4 regions of the Peribacillus sp. FSL R5-0717 genome follow, and region 1 is predicted to be linked to each of the others. Evidence: riboswitches for the same ligand, from Rfam matches in the RefSeq annotation. Region 1 holds a riboswitch; each other region holds the start of a gene.
The links. A riboswitch is a leader RNA that binds a small molecule or an ion and turns the genes downstream of it on or off. The one in region 1 is predicted to bind S-adenosylmethionine.
Positions count from the first base shown of each region.

Region 2: it holds a riboswitch for S-adenosylmethionine, as region 1 does, so the genes downstream of both, NYE65_RS23510 (Na+/H+ antiporter NhaC family protein) here and NYE65_RS10645 (methionine ABC transporter ATP-binding protein) in region 1, are expected to answer to the same signal.
Region 3: it holds a riboswitch for S-adenosylmethionine, as region 1 does, so the genes downstream of both, NYE65_RS19145 (Fur-regulated basic protein FbpA) here and NYE65_RS10645 (methionine ABC transporter ATP-binding protein) in region 1, are expected to answer to the same signal.
Region 4: it holds a riboswitch for S-adenosylmethionine, as region 1 does, so the genes downstream of both, NYE65_RS18020 (methionine biosynthesis PLP-dependent protein) here and NYE65_RS10645 (methionine ABC transporter ATP-binding protein) in region 1, are expected to answer to the same signal.

Region 1 covers NZ_JBBOOF010000001.1:2,168,011-2,171,329, forward strand. The annotation lists gene NYE65_RS10635 (MetQ/NlpA family ABC transporter substrate-binding protein) at 1-92, opposite strand, end outside; gene NYE65_RS10640 (methionine ABC transporter permease) at 108-776, opposite strand; gene NYE65_RS10645 (methionine ABC transporter ATP-binding protein) at 769-1,803, opposite strand; SAM riboswitch class I at 1,957-2,069, opposite strand; gene NYE65_RS10650 (O-acetylhomoserine aminocarboxypropyltransferase/cysteine synthase family protein) at 2,187-3,319, opposite strand, start outside.
Region 2 covers NZ_JBBOOF010000001.1:4,904,341-4,907,659, reverse strand. The annotation lists gene NYE65_RS23515 (chromate transporter) at 1-331, shown strand, start outside; gene NYE65_RS23510 (Na+/H+ antiporter NhaC family protein) at 487-1,803, opposite strand; SAM riboswitch class I at 1,995-2,102, opposite strand; gene NYE65_RS23505 (SOS response-associated peptidase) at 2,438-3,109, opposite strand; gene NYE65_RS23500 (hypothetical protein) at 3,169-3,319, opposite strand, start outside.
Region 3 covers NZ_JBBOOF010000001.1:3,962,039-3,965,357, reverse strand. The annotation lists gene NYE65_RS19155 (GNAT family N-acetyltransferase) at 1-485, shown strand, start outside; gene NYE65_RS19150 (aspartyl-phosphate phosphatase Spo0E family protein) at 555-749, opposite strand; gene NYE65_RS19145 (Fur-regulated basic protein FbpA) at 1,002-1,190, opposite strand; SAM riboswitch class I at 1,361-1,465, opposite strand; TPP riboswitch at 1,623-1,727, shown strand; gene tenA (thiaminase II) at 1,825-2,514, shown strand; gene thiW (energy coupling factor transporter S component ThiW) at 2,530-3,051, shown strand; gene thiD (bifunctional hydroxymethylpyrimidine kinase/phosphomethylpyrimidine kinase) at 3,020-3,319, shown strand, end outside.
Region 4 covers NZ_JBBOOF010000001.1:3,738,635-3,741,953, reverse strand. The annotation lists gene fumC (class II fumarate hydratase) at 1-1,224, opposite strand, end outside; SAM riboswitch class I at 1,551-1,664, shown strand; gene NYE65_RS18020 (methionine biosynthesis PLP-dependent protein) at 1,751-2,863, shown strand; gene metC (cystathionine beta-lyase) at 2,860-3,319, shown strand, end outside.

The DNA of each region.
Region 1 (3,319 bases):
GTATCACTGCCGCTTTTATCCTTTTCACTTCCGCAAGCAGCCAAAGCGATAGATAACACTAAGATTAATGCAAATCCTAAAAACTTTTTCATCCTATTCATCTCCCTTTATCTTTTGTCCAATTTAGATGTAATCACATCTCCAATAATTTGAATTATGAAGACGATAATTAGAATAACGATTGTCGCTACAAACGTAACGTCATTTTGATTTCTTTGATAGCCGTCCAAATAGGCTAGATTACCAAGCCCGCCAGCGCCGATGACACCGGCCATTGCGGTATATCCAACCAATGCAATCGATGTTACCGTAATCCCGGAAATAAGGGCAGGCATCGACTCTGGAAGAAGGACCTTCCAAATGATCGTGCTCGTTTTTGCCCCCATCGATTTAGCGGCTTCAATTACACCTTTATCGATTTCACGAAGGCCGATTTCAACCATACGCGCATAAAATGGGGCAGCACCGATAATAAGTGCCGGCAGTGCAGCGTTCTCACCGATCATGGAACCGACAAGCGCTTTAGTGAAAGGAATGAGCAGCACGATCAAAATAAGAAATGGAATGGAACGGAATATATTGACGACAGCACTCATGACCCCGTTAACAGCCCGGTTTTGCCACATATTACCCTTCCCTGTCAGGAAAAGGATCAATCCTAGTATTATGCCTATAAAAAAGGTTGCCACTACAGAGACGCTTGTCATGTAAAGCGTTTCTTTCGTAGCTTCAACGATGTCTTCCCAATCAACATTCGGCAATAATTCTTCAAGCATGAGTAATCACCTCCACGCCTACCTGCTGTGCTTTAATGAATTCGATTGCGCGGAGCATTTCATCCTCTTTACCATCTAGATGGATAAACAATGTTCCATATGAACCGCTTCTTGTTTGGGATATCTTACCTTGAACGATATTGACATCCAACTCGAAGTTACGTACAAGCTTGGTAATCAATGGGCTTTCTGCATGATCACCTACAAAGGTCAATTGAATCACTTTGCCTGCTGGATAGCGTTCGAGCAAATGGTCCATCGTTTCTTTTGTTTCTTCCGGTTCCGTTACCTGTTGCACGAAACGCTTCGTCATTTGTTCTTTAGGATTCTTGAAGACATCCAGGACAGGACCTTGTTCAACAACCTGCCCGCTTTCCATCACGGCGACGCGATGGCAGATTTTACGTATTACATGCATTTCATGCGTAATCAAGACGATCGTCAATCCCAAACGCTGATTGATGTCAACAAGCAATTCGAGTATGGAGTCGGTAGTCTGCGGATCCAATGCAGAAGTCGCTTCATCACACAGCAGCACTTTAGGGTCATTTGCCAGAGCCCTGGCTATTCCCACCCTTTGCTTTTGCCCTCCGCTTAATTGCGAAGGATAAGCCTTTTCCCTGCCTTCAAGTCCGACTAACTTGATCAATTCGTTCACACGCTTGGTGCGTTCAGGTTTAGAAACTCCTGCAATTTCCAACGGGAAAGATATATTCTCCTGAACGGTCCTTGACCATAATAGATTGAAATGCTGGAAAATCATGCTGATTTCTTGACGGGCCTTACGGAGCTGAGCCCCTTTAATTTTTGAAATTTCCTTTTCAGCCACCACAACGGATCCCTCTGTCGGTGTTTCCAATCCATTGAGCATTCTGATCAAAGTACTTTTCCCCGCTCCACTGTAACCGATGATCCCGAAAATCTCGCCTTTATTTATTTCAACATTCACATTATTTACAGCCTTGATCGTCTCACTGTTTCCTTTTCCTGTTCGGAACAGCTTACTGACTTTCGTCAATGTAATCATTAACCCTCACCTCTTTTATCCAATAAAACCTATGAACTTAGTTGATTTCTCTACATTATTAGTCTGTTTCTCCTATCATGTAAAAGTTTTCCCAATTAAAATAGAAAAAACCTTTCTGCATGAGCAGAAAGGCAGGTGAAGAAACAGGCCTTCCTCTCATCTTCCAAAGTGATTAAACTTTGTGTGAATTGGCACCTTTCCAAGGAAATCTCCTTGTCGGTTGCCGGGTTTCATCGGGCACATCCCTCCACCTCTCTTGATAAGAGCTAATATATAGAATATTTGTACATCATTAAGTTCTTTAGTATGGAGAAATTTTATCATAGATAAAAAAGGAGCGCAATGTATATTATTTCTAGTACAAGAATGAACAGGAACTTTGCTTAAAGCGTTTTGGAAGTCAAGGAGACGATTTTCGTCGCCTTTTCAATTGCCTGCTCCAAATCTTCTATTAAGTCGTCTACATTTTCAATCCCAATCGATAAACGGACTTGATCGGCACTTACACCCGCTTTCGCAAGACCCGCCTCATTCAATTGTTGATGGGTCGTACTTGCTGGGTGGATGATCAAGCTCTTCGCATCCCCTACATTCGCCACATGGGACCATAATTCCACCGAATTGATAAGTTTTGCCCCAGCTTCGCGATTACCTTGAATCCCAAATGTGACGACAGATCCAGCTCCCTTTGGCAAATATTTATCCGCAAGGGCTTTATCGGGATGATCCTCATCACCAGGATGTGAAACCCAGGTCACGGCAGGATGGTTTTTTAAATATTGAATGACAGACTTGGTGTTTGATAGATGCTCTTTCATCCTTACATGCAGCGTTTCAAGTCCAAGCGTAAACTGGAATGCACTTTGGGCACTTAGCGCAGGGCCCAAATCACGGAGTAACTGGACCCGGGCTTTCGTTATGAATGCGGCAGGGCCAACTGCCTCGGCGTATACCAGACCGTCGTAACTTGGGTCAGGCTCCGTGAAGCCAGGATAGTTCGGCGAGTTCCAATCGAATTTCCCTCCATCCACGATGACACCGCCTAGCGTCGTTCCATTTCCAAGAAGCCATTTTGTAGCGGAATGGATGACAATATCCGCTCCAAAATCAATTGGTCTGCAAAGATACGGTGTCGCGAAGGTATTATCAATGATTAAAGGTATGCCGGCTTCGTGGGCGATTTCCGCTACCGCTTCAATATCGAGCACCCTCAAACTTGGATTTCCTATCGTTTCAGCAAAAATGGCTTTAGTTCTTGGTGTAATCGCCCTTTTAAAATTCTCAGGGTCATCGGGAGAAACAAACTTCACTTTGATCCCATATTTAGGAAGAGTGTTTTCGAAAAGGTTATACGTACCGCCATATAATGTTGAGGCTGAAACAATCTCATCCCCTGCAGCAGCGATATTCAGGATTGAAAGTGAGATGGCGGCCATTCCGCTTGCCGTTGCCAATCCGCCGATACCGCCTTCCAATAAGGCCATTCTTTCCTCAAAAACACTGACCGTGGGATTAT
Region 2 (3,319 bases), 2.7 Mb from region 1:
GTTAGCAGGAGCCATATCATCTGCTCTAGGAATCTTGCTTCCTGCCATTATAATCGTAACCGTTATAGCCACATTTTTCAGCAAATTGAATCATTATCCAGTTGTTCAATCCATGTTTTATGGATTAAGACCGATTGTCACTAGTTTGATCATCTTTGCAGCGATCAGTTTAGCACTTTCCAATCATATGATAGCCGTGAACGTTTCATGGCATACGATAAGCTTATTAATCGTTTTTGGTTTATCGTTATTTGCCCTAATGAAATTACGCTGGCATCCAGCCTATATAATTATTCTTTCCGGTTTAGTAGGTGTTGTCCTCTATTCATGACAGGTGTCTCACACACAACCATCATTAATTTGGACCGGAATTAAGCAAAAAAATTGAAAAGTGTGAGAAAACTTTATTATGTTTATGTATTTACCATACAGAAAACACCCAGAATCCAATGATTCAGGGTGTTTTAATATTATTGTATTCTCTTTTTAAGAGGTACGTTTCTTCATTTCATCATTTCCCGGCTGAAACCGTGGAAAACCAATCAGGATGGCAATGACGCCACAAAGTCCAATCAGGATTGGGTAATATGAATACGGCAAGATGCTTAACGGAGAAATCTTTGCTACTCCTGCTGCAACAAGCAGTTGTGCTCCATATGGGATCAACCCTTGGATACAACATGCAAAAATGTCAAGGACGCTCGCCGATTTCCTTGGATCAATCCCATACTTTTCAGCAATATTTTTGGCAAGTGGCCCGGCAATGATAATCGAAATCGTGTTATTTGCCGTTGAAAGGTTCGTTAAACCAACAAGCCCCGCAATGCTGAATTCCGCTCCTTTTTTCGATTTGCTATTTCGGGTCACTAGGTGGAGTAAATAGTCGATGCCACCATTATGTTTGATTACAGCTACCATACCTGCAATTAAAATGGCAAGGAAGGAGATTTCATACATTCCCGCCATTCCTTCTCCAACTTTTTGAATGACACCCAACGGTTGATAACTACCATCAGCCAAGCCGATGACTCCGGCAAATACGATTCCGATGGAAAGGACCAAGAACACATTGACTCCTGCCAATGCAGTGACCAATACGCAAAGATATGGAAGAATCTTCACCCAATCATAAGACTGTTGGGAAATGTCAGCTTGTTCACCCATCGTTAAAATTCCTAGGATGGCACATGTGATGATGGCTGCAGGTAAAACGATGAAAAAATTCACTTTAAACTTATCTTTCATTTTCGTTCCCTGAGTTCGGACAGCAGCGATTGTCGTATCTGAAATGAATGAAAGGTTATCCCCAAACATCGCACCACCAATAACGGCCGCCATTGAAAGGGCAAGTGAAATATCAGTTTGTTCACTAATCCCTACCCCGATAGGTGCCAAGGCAACAATCGTGCCCATGCTTGTCCCCATGGATAGAGAAATAAAACAAGCGATGATGAAAATCCCTACCATTAATAGGTTTTGCGGAAAAACAGCTAAGGCAAGATTCACTGTTGATTCAACTGCCCCCATGCCATTGGCAACTTCCGAAAAAGCGCCGGCCAAAAGGAAAATGATAACCATTAACATGATATTGGCGTCACCGGCACCTTTACAGAAGATATCAACTTTTTGATTGAATGTCTCTTTCCGATTCATCGCCAATGCAGCTGCCGATGCAATGGAAATCGCTACAATCACCGGAAATGAATAAAAATCTTTAGTGATGATTCCAGACCCAATAAATAAAATTAAAAATACGACAAATGGGATCAATGCCCATGGATTCCCTTTATTGTTTGCACTCATGATGTACACCTCTTTTTATTTTTCCCGCGACATGTGTCACAGCTCTTATTCTATTAACAGTTTTCGCAAATAACTCCAATTTGAACCTACCTGATTTTCCAGTCATTGAGCTGTAGCAAATAAAACTGGCATAAAAAAGACCCCTTCTATTTAACAACAAGAAGAGGTCTTTTAATTTATAAAAAACACCCTCCTTATCTTTCAGGCAAAAATCAGCCTGCTGGATTTGGCACAGCACTCCATTTAAGTCCGCTGCCGAGACATCTTCGGGCCAGTCCCTCCGTCTCTCTTGATAAGAAGATTACATTATATAATTTTATCAAAAATTACGATGCCTGCCAGAAAAGTACCACGCTGGAAACTTGCCTGAGTTCGTGACATCGAAAGTCGTTTTGAAAAGCAAATATAACAGTACAGCATTTTGTCTATTTTCGCAAGGGTTAATTTTCAAAGTGTTTCACATGCACTCCTTACTGTTTATAAAGAGATCTAAGTTGATTGGAGCAGGTGTGCGAGACTCCTCGGGGAAAAGCGAGTGCCTGGAGGCAACGTCAAATTGTAAAAACCAAAAAAAAAATGTAGACAGACTCGATCTTCATCGAGTTGTCTACATTCTGAGAGGTCTAATGACCTCTCAGCAAATTTGTTGGATTAGGTTAGGTGAATTATTTTTAGTCGAGTTCACATCAGTCGATACTTCAAATGCTTCCATCTGTTCCGAATCGAATGATTTTAAATACTGTTGCAGATATGCAGGATCATTAATGGAAGGATTCAACCAATCTTTTTCATCTTCTGGTTTTAGAATGACAGGCATGCGGTCATGAATGCTGGTCATTAGCTCATTTGGCACAGTTGTTATAACAGAGCACGAATAGATGCTGATGCCCTCAGGAGATTTCCAGGATTCCCAGAGACCGGCCATTCCAAATGGAGCATGATTCTTCATTTTTATCCGCATCGGTATTTTTCTTTCTGGTGTCTTCTTCCATTCATAAAAAGAGTCAGCGATTATCAAGCATCTCTTCTTCTTATACGCATTCCTGAAGCTTGCTTTCTCAGCAATGGTTTCCGCTCTGGCATTGATCATTTTGTAGCCCGCTTTTTCGTCTTTTCCCCAGAAAGGAATGAGTCCCCACCGAAGATATCCAAGCCGGTTCCTTACCCCGTCATTAATGACGGAGAGCACGGATTGGGAGGGAGCAATATTGTAGCTGAATTGGTATTCCTCATCAAATGACCCTTGAATATCAAACCGTTCTTTTATTTCTTCTATGTCAGTGAAAAGAGTGAAACGTCCACACATAATATCGCCACCGTATTAAGATTTATTACAGTGTATCAAATGGAATGGGCAGGCACAAATCAGCTTTCTAAAATCCTGATATCAGTAAATGGTTGATTAAATAATTCGCTGGAAATCAAAAGAGTGCCAAGGACTTCTCTTTCATCTTCTGCTTTAATGATTTCCGACAAAATTAAGGTACTGCCATTCCTCACCGTTACTTTATATTCA
Region 3 (3,319 bases), 1.8 Mb from region 1:
GAGAGGCAGAACTATCTGATCTACCCAGAATTGTTGAAATATATAATTCGACAATTGCTTCAAGGATGGTCACGGCAGATACGGAACCTGTATCCGTCCAATCGAGGGTTAAATGGTTTGAGGAACATCATTCAGAAAGTAGACCGCTATATATCATTACTATAGAAGGGAAAACCGCTGGATGGATGAGCTTTCAATCCTTTTATGGCCGACCGGCATATAATTCCACTGCCGAAATCAGCATTTACATTGATGATTATTTCCGGGGAAAAGGAATTGGACAAATTTCGATTCGAAAGGCAATTGAATTGAGTCCAAAATTAGGTGTTAAGACTTTATTGGGTTTCATTTTCGCCCATAATACACCAAGCCTTAAGCTTTTTTCCAAATTCGGGTTTGAAGAATGGGCACATTTACCTCAAGTTGCCGAGATGGATGGCATTGAGCGGGATTTGATCATTCTAGGTAAACGTGTCGATATTTAATATATAATTCTTTAGAGCTATTGCCTTGAGCAGTAGCTTTTTTAGATTAATACAGGTCGAATTGCTAATTTAAAAATACCTATATGCTTCTTGAAGGGAAAAATATTCAGAATCTCTTTTACTTGCTAACGCATTCAATAGCGTATCCAATTCTTGACTGGCTTGTACAGTCAGCAGACTTGTTAAGCCGTAAATCGCTCCCAACTTTATCATTTCCTGTCTCTTCTCTTCTACTTTTTCTATAGTTACCTTACGGCAAGGCATCATAGCCACCTCCCATTTATTCAATATTTTTACACTTTCATCATAATGAAATCACTAGTTAAAATCAACTATTTCCCAGAAATTAATTGTGTTATTTTATAGGTCAAATGTGACAAAACACCTATTTTGTTATTTAATTATGTATAATTTGTGTCGTTTTCTAATAAACGCAAAAAAAGCATCCACTAGTGTAGACTGCGAATGCTTACATCATATCCCTTATCCAAAAATCCAAATATTGTATTCCGATAACTATGTCATCCATTCAGAAGGTGACTCGTTATTAGGTCTATTTATAACAATCTTATATTCATCTTCAAGTACTTTTAATGGGGCATCATAAAGGTGCCTTTCATCAGAGGTTTTGTATACTCCATTGGCCAATAGCTCTTCAATGAGTTTTGCCTTCCTCTGTTCAATCCTCTTAAATAATTCTGCCATGTAAATGGCTCCTTTCCGTCCTAGTGCCTGCTTCTAGTTAGCTAAACTTTATCAACTTGTTTGATTTCACCAAATTATATATACCTTTTCTAGTATGTCACTAAACGTTATTTCCCAAAAATAAAAGCCCCTTCTAATTTAAGAAGAGGCTGACAGTGTCCGTTCGGCTCTTCTTATCTTCCAAGCATATGCTTGTTGGATTTAGCACAGTTCCCTAAACGGGTCCGCTGCCGAGGTTTCTTAGGGCCAAGTCCCTCCACCTCTCTGGATAAGAATTCAATATATAATGATGTAGAAATGATTCTATCCTAATAATCTTCAAAAGTCAATTACCTGGTTCTCCCTTTTTTCCTGGACATAAAGTGATTCCTCTTTCAAATACGGGTTGCATTTTCTTGTCTTTCTGATATGATGTCAGTAATTACATACAATTCACACCACTAGGGGAGTCTTTTTTAAGACTGAGATGGAATTAGTTCCGGACCCTTTGAACCTGAACCGGCTCATACCGGCGGAGGGAAGTGGATGATATCGTCCATTTTACAGACTATATCCATCTACCCCGTTCCGTATTCAGGAACGGGGTTTTTTATTTAACAAAGGCAAAGGGAGCCATTCTATAGGAGGATGAACAATGGAGAATACAAAATTAGAAACATTCAGTGATAGACTGCATGCACGGGCAAAAGAGATTTGGAAAAGGAACCATTCACATGCCTTTGTCCAGGCAATTGGAAACGGCACACTTCCTGAAAAGAAATTTGCCTATTACCTGAAGCAGGACTATGTCTATCTCATGGATTATTCCAAGCTCTTTGCTTTAGGTGTCATCAAAGCCCATAACATCGAAACCATGGCAAAATTTGCGAGCATTTTAAATGAAACCCTTCAAGTGGAAATGGATATTCATCGGCATTATGCTTCCGAATTCGGGATCAGCTCCAAGGAATTGGAAAATACAGAACCTACTCCAACCACTCTAGCCTATACAGGTTACATGCTAAATGCAGCTCAGCATGGGACTTTGGCAGACTTGATCGCCTGTCTCCTTCCCTGCGCTTGGGATTATTATGAAATCGGTTTGCTATTAAAAGAACAAAATGGAGCAGCACTGGAAAACAATCGCTACGCAGATTGGATAAGGTCCTATTCATCTCCTGAGTTCGGGGAAGCACACAAGTGGCTGATCGCTTTGTTGGAAGAATTGACGGAAGGCATGCCTGAAAAGGAACTTCTTAGATTAGAAAAGCACTTTTTGGTTACTTCCCGATATGAATATTTATTCTGGGACATGGTTCAAAATGAGCAGGATTGGCCTCTGTAGGTGGTTGACATGAGGATGAACCCTATCAAGAAACTGACATTGACTGCCATGATCACGGCTTTAACGACGCTTACCAGTTCATTTATTTTCATCCCTGCAGGATTTGCAAAAATCTTTCCTATTCAACATCTGGCAAATGTCCTGACGGCGGTTCTATTGGGGCCTGCATATGCGGTGACACAAGCTTTTTTAGTTTCCATCATTAGAAACATGTCTGGTACCGGTTCAATTTTCGCCTTTCCAGGCAGCATGATTGGTGCACTTTTGGCCGCCATCCTTTACCGAAAAACACAAAGCTTAAAATTCGCCTGTTTAGGGGAAGTGATCGGGACCGGCTTTCTCGGTTCCCTGGCCTGTTATCCGCTTGCCACCCTCCTATTGGGAGAAAAAGCTGCACTTTTTGGTTTTTTACCGGCTTTTATGTTCAGTTCATTCGCAGGTGCGATTTTAGCTTTCATATTACTTAAAATACTGCTAAAAAATAATTATATGAAGGGGTTTTTTTATGAAAACAGCATTAACGATCGCAGGCTCTGATTCAGGGGGCGGTGCTGGAATACAAGCGGATTTAAAAACATTTTCTGCACATGGTGTATTTGGAATGTCTGCCATCACAGCCGTAACTGCCCAAAACACAATGGAAGTCCGTTCTGTACAGCCCATTGAAACAGCTATCATATCGGATCAAATTGCAGCTATCTTTGAAGATATTCCTGTCGATGCAGTAAAAATAGGCATGCTTGGATCAAAAGAAATCGTGGAAACGGTCGCTGCGTCCCTTAAAACCTTCATGCCTGCCATCGTT
Region 4 (3,319 bases), 1.6 Mb from region 1:
TGTTACCAGCATAAGGGAACGCTCTACATTTTCTTTGATCTTATCTTCATTTGCAGTGATGCCAACCGCACAATTATCGTTGAAGGAATGAATGCCTTCCGTCAATAATTTGACCGTTTGCAGGAAGTTATAGATGATGACTGGTTTGAATACATTCAATTCAAAGTTACCTTGGCTTGCTGCAAAGCCAATTGTAGCATCGTTACCCACGATTTGTGTCGCAATCATGGTAAGCGCTTCACTTTGGGTCGGATTGACTTTACCTGGCATGATGGAGCTGCCTGGCTCGTTTTCCGGAATGGCAATTTCTCCGATTCCGCTTCTCGGTCCACTTGCAAGCCATCTGACATCGTTCGCAATTTTCATTAAATCTGCCGCCAATGCTTTCAAAGCACCGTGTGCGTAGACGATTTCGTTATGGCTAGTCAATGCATGGAATTTATTATCAGATGTGACAAAAGGATATCCTGTATCCGCTGCAATTTGTTTGGCAGAAAGTCCCGGGAATTCTTTCTTTGTATTGATTCCGGTTCCTACAGCCGTTCCGCCTAGAGCAAGGTTCAATAGTTTTTGGCTGCTTTCCTCAATCATCGCCAAGTCTTTATCGAGCATCGCTTTCCAACCGGAAATTTCTTGTCCTAATGTTAAGGGTGTAGCATCTTGAAGATGTGTCCGGCCGATTTTCACGACATCCCAAAATTCTTTTTCTTTTGTATCGAATGTATCACGAAGTGCTTTGATGGCAGGAACCAATTTTTCTGCGACTTCCATAAAGGCTGCAATATGCATGGCAGTCGGGAAAGTATCATTTGAGCTTTGTGCCTTGTTAACATCATCATTCGGGTGAAGGATTTCCGATTCACCATTTTCTTTTAACCATTCATTCCCTTTGTTAGCGACCACTTCATTCACATTCATATTACTTTGCGTACCGCTTCCCGTTTGCCAAACTACAAGCGGGAAATGTTCATCAAGCGTACCTTCAAGGATTTCGCCGCAAATCTTGACGATGGCGTTCTTTTTAACTTCGGAAAGATCGCCAAGATCATAGTTCACCTTTGCAGCAGCTTGTTTAACGTATGCAAATGCACGAACCAATTCAATCGGCATTTTTTCGTTACCGATTTTGAAATTGTTACGGCTTCTCTCAGTTTGTGCTCCCCAATATTTATCAGCAGGAACTTTCACTTCACCCATCGTATCACGTTCGATTCTGTATTCCATGTGTTCTCCTCCTAAGTTTGCACTATTCATTGAAAAATTTTTGCATATGAAATGAATAATGTCGGATTATTCTTTCTCTCCATACATTGTACAAACTTTATTATTTTAAAGCAAAAATATCCCGCTGACCCTTTCCATATTTCTGAAAAATCCTAGGCCATTCATATTTAGATGAAAATTTGGATATTCTTTTTTGACACATAAAGTGTAGGCACCGCTAGGCTTCAATTGACCTGGCCATGAACACCAACACATCATCACCCCCAAAATGTCCTTGACAGTGTTTTGTATATATAGTAAATTCAAAAGAAATTGAATAATCTAAACTCTTATCGAGAGAGGTAGAGGGAATGGCCCGATGACACCTCAGCAACCTTCATTTGTTTCAAACCAATGAAAAGGTGCTAATTCCACAAGTTTATGAACTTGGAAGATAAGAAGAATGACTCGTCCCTACTTAATCAAAGTCTTCTTCTTAAAGAAGACTTTTTTTTATTTTATTTAACTCAAAGGAGCAGTGAAAACCATGTATAAACCTGAAACATATCTTGCTCAATTAGGAAATCGCAGTGAAACGGCGACAGGAACAGTCAATCCGCCGGTATACTTTTCAACAGCTTTTCGCCACGAAGGAATCGGTCAATCGACGGGATTCGACTATACAAGGACAGGTAACCCTACCCGCCAGCTATTGGAGCGATCCATCGCCGATCTGGAAAAAGGAGACCAAGGCTATGCCTGCAGTTCAGGAATGGCCGCCATCTCCACTATACTCGCCCTTTTTAAATCCGGGGATGCGTGGATTGTCAGTGAAGATCTTTATGGCGGTACATATCGGCTGTTAGAACAAGGTTTTAAAAAATGGGGATTGCAGTGTGACTATGTAAACACTTGTTGTTTGGAGGATATCGAAAAAGCCATCACTCCTCACACGAAAGCCATCTTCATCGAAACTCCCACTAACCCTCTTATGCAGCAAACGGATATTAGCGCCGTTGCCGCATTGGCTAAACGATATAATTTATTGCTAATCGTTGATAACACTTTTTACACGCCTCTTATTCAACAACCCATCTTGCTTGGAGCTGATATTGTGATCCACAGTGCAACCAAGTATCTCGGTGGTCATAATGATGTGCTCGCCGGACTGATCGTTGCTAGCGGCGCTGAATTATGTGATGCACTTGCCTTCCATCATAATGGCACTGGAGCTGTCTTGAGCCCATTTGATTCTTGGCTGTTGATGCGCGGAATGAAAACCCTGGCATTGCGGATGGAGCGGCATGAAAAGAATGCCAAGATACTTGTAGATTACTTATCGGAGCATGATTGTGTTACGGACGTATTGTATCCAGGCCGAGGCGGCATGATTTCTTTCCGCATCATTGATGAAGCGGCGGTCAACCCATTTTTACAATCGCTCTCATTAATTTCCTTTGCAGAAAGCCTGGGAGGGGTTGAAAGCTTCATCACCTATCCTGCCACACAAACACATGCCGATATACCGCTTGAGGTCAGAACGGCAAACGGTGTTTGTAATCGACTGCTCCGCTTCTCCGTTGGCATCGAGGATAGCGACGATTTGATTGGTGACTTGCAGCAAGCATTCGCACATGTAAAAAGGGAGGCACTACGATGACAGATCATGATTTTAGCTTTGAAACAAAATTACTTCATAATCAACATAAATTCGATCCGGCAACGGGCGGTGTGAGCGTCCCCATCCAGCATGCATCGACTTTCCATCAATCCGATGTCGATCAATTCGGCAAATATGACTACAGCAGAAGCGGGAACCCAACCCGCGAGGCACTTGAAGACATCATTGCCGAACTTGAGGAAGGCACTCACGGCTTTGCCTTTTCATCAGGTATGGCTGCCATTTCAACAGCCTTCCTGCTATTGTCTGCCGGGGATCATATCGTCATTTCCGAAGATGTGTATGGCGGAACGTTCAGGATGGTCACAAGCGTTTTGAACCGTTTCAATATTGAGCATACCTTCGTTGACATGACGGACCTTGAAAGTGTCAAAGCGGCGGTTCAGCCAAATACCAGGGCCATATACATTGAAACGCCTTCAAATCCTTTACTTA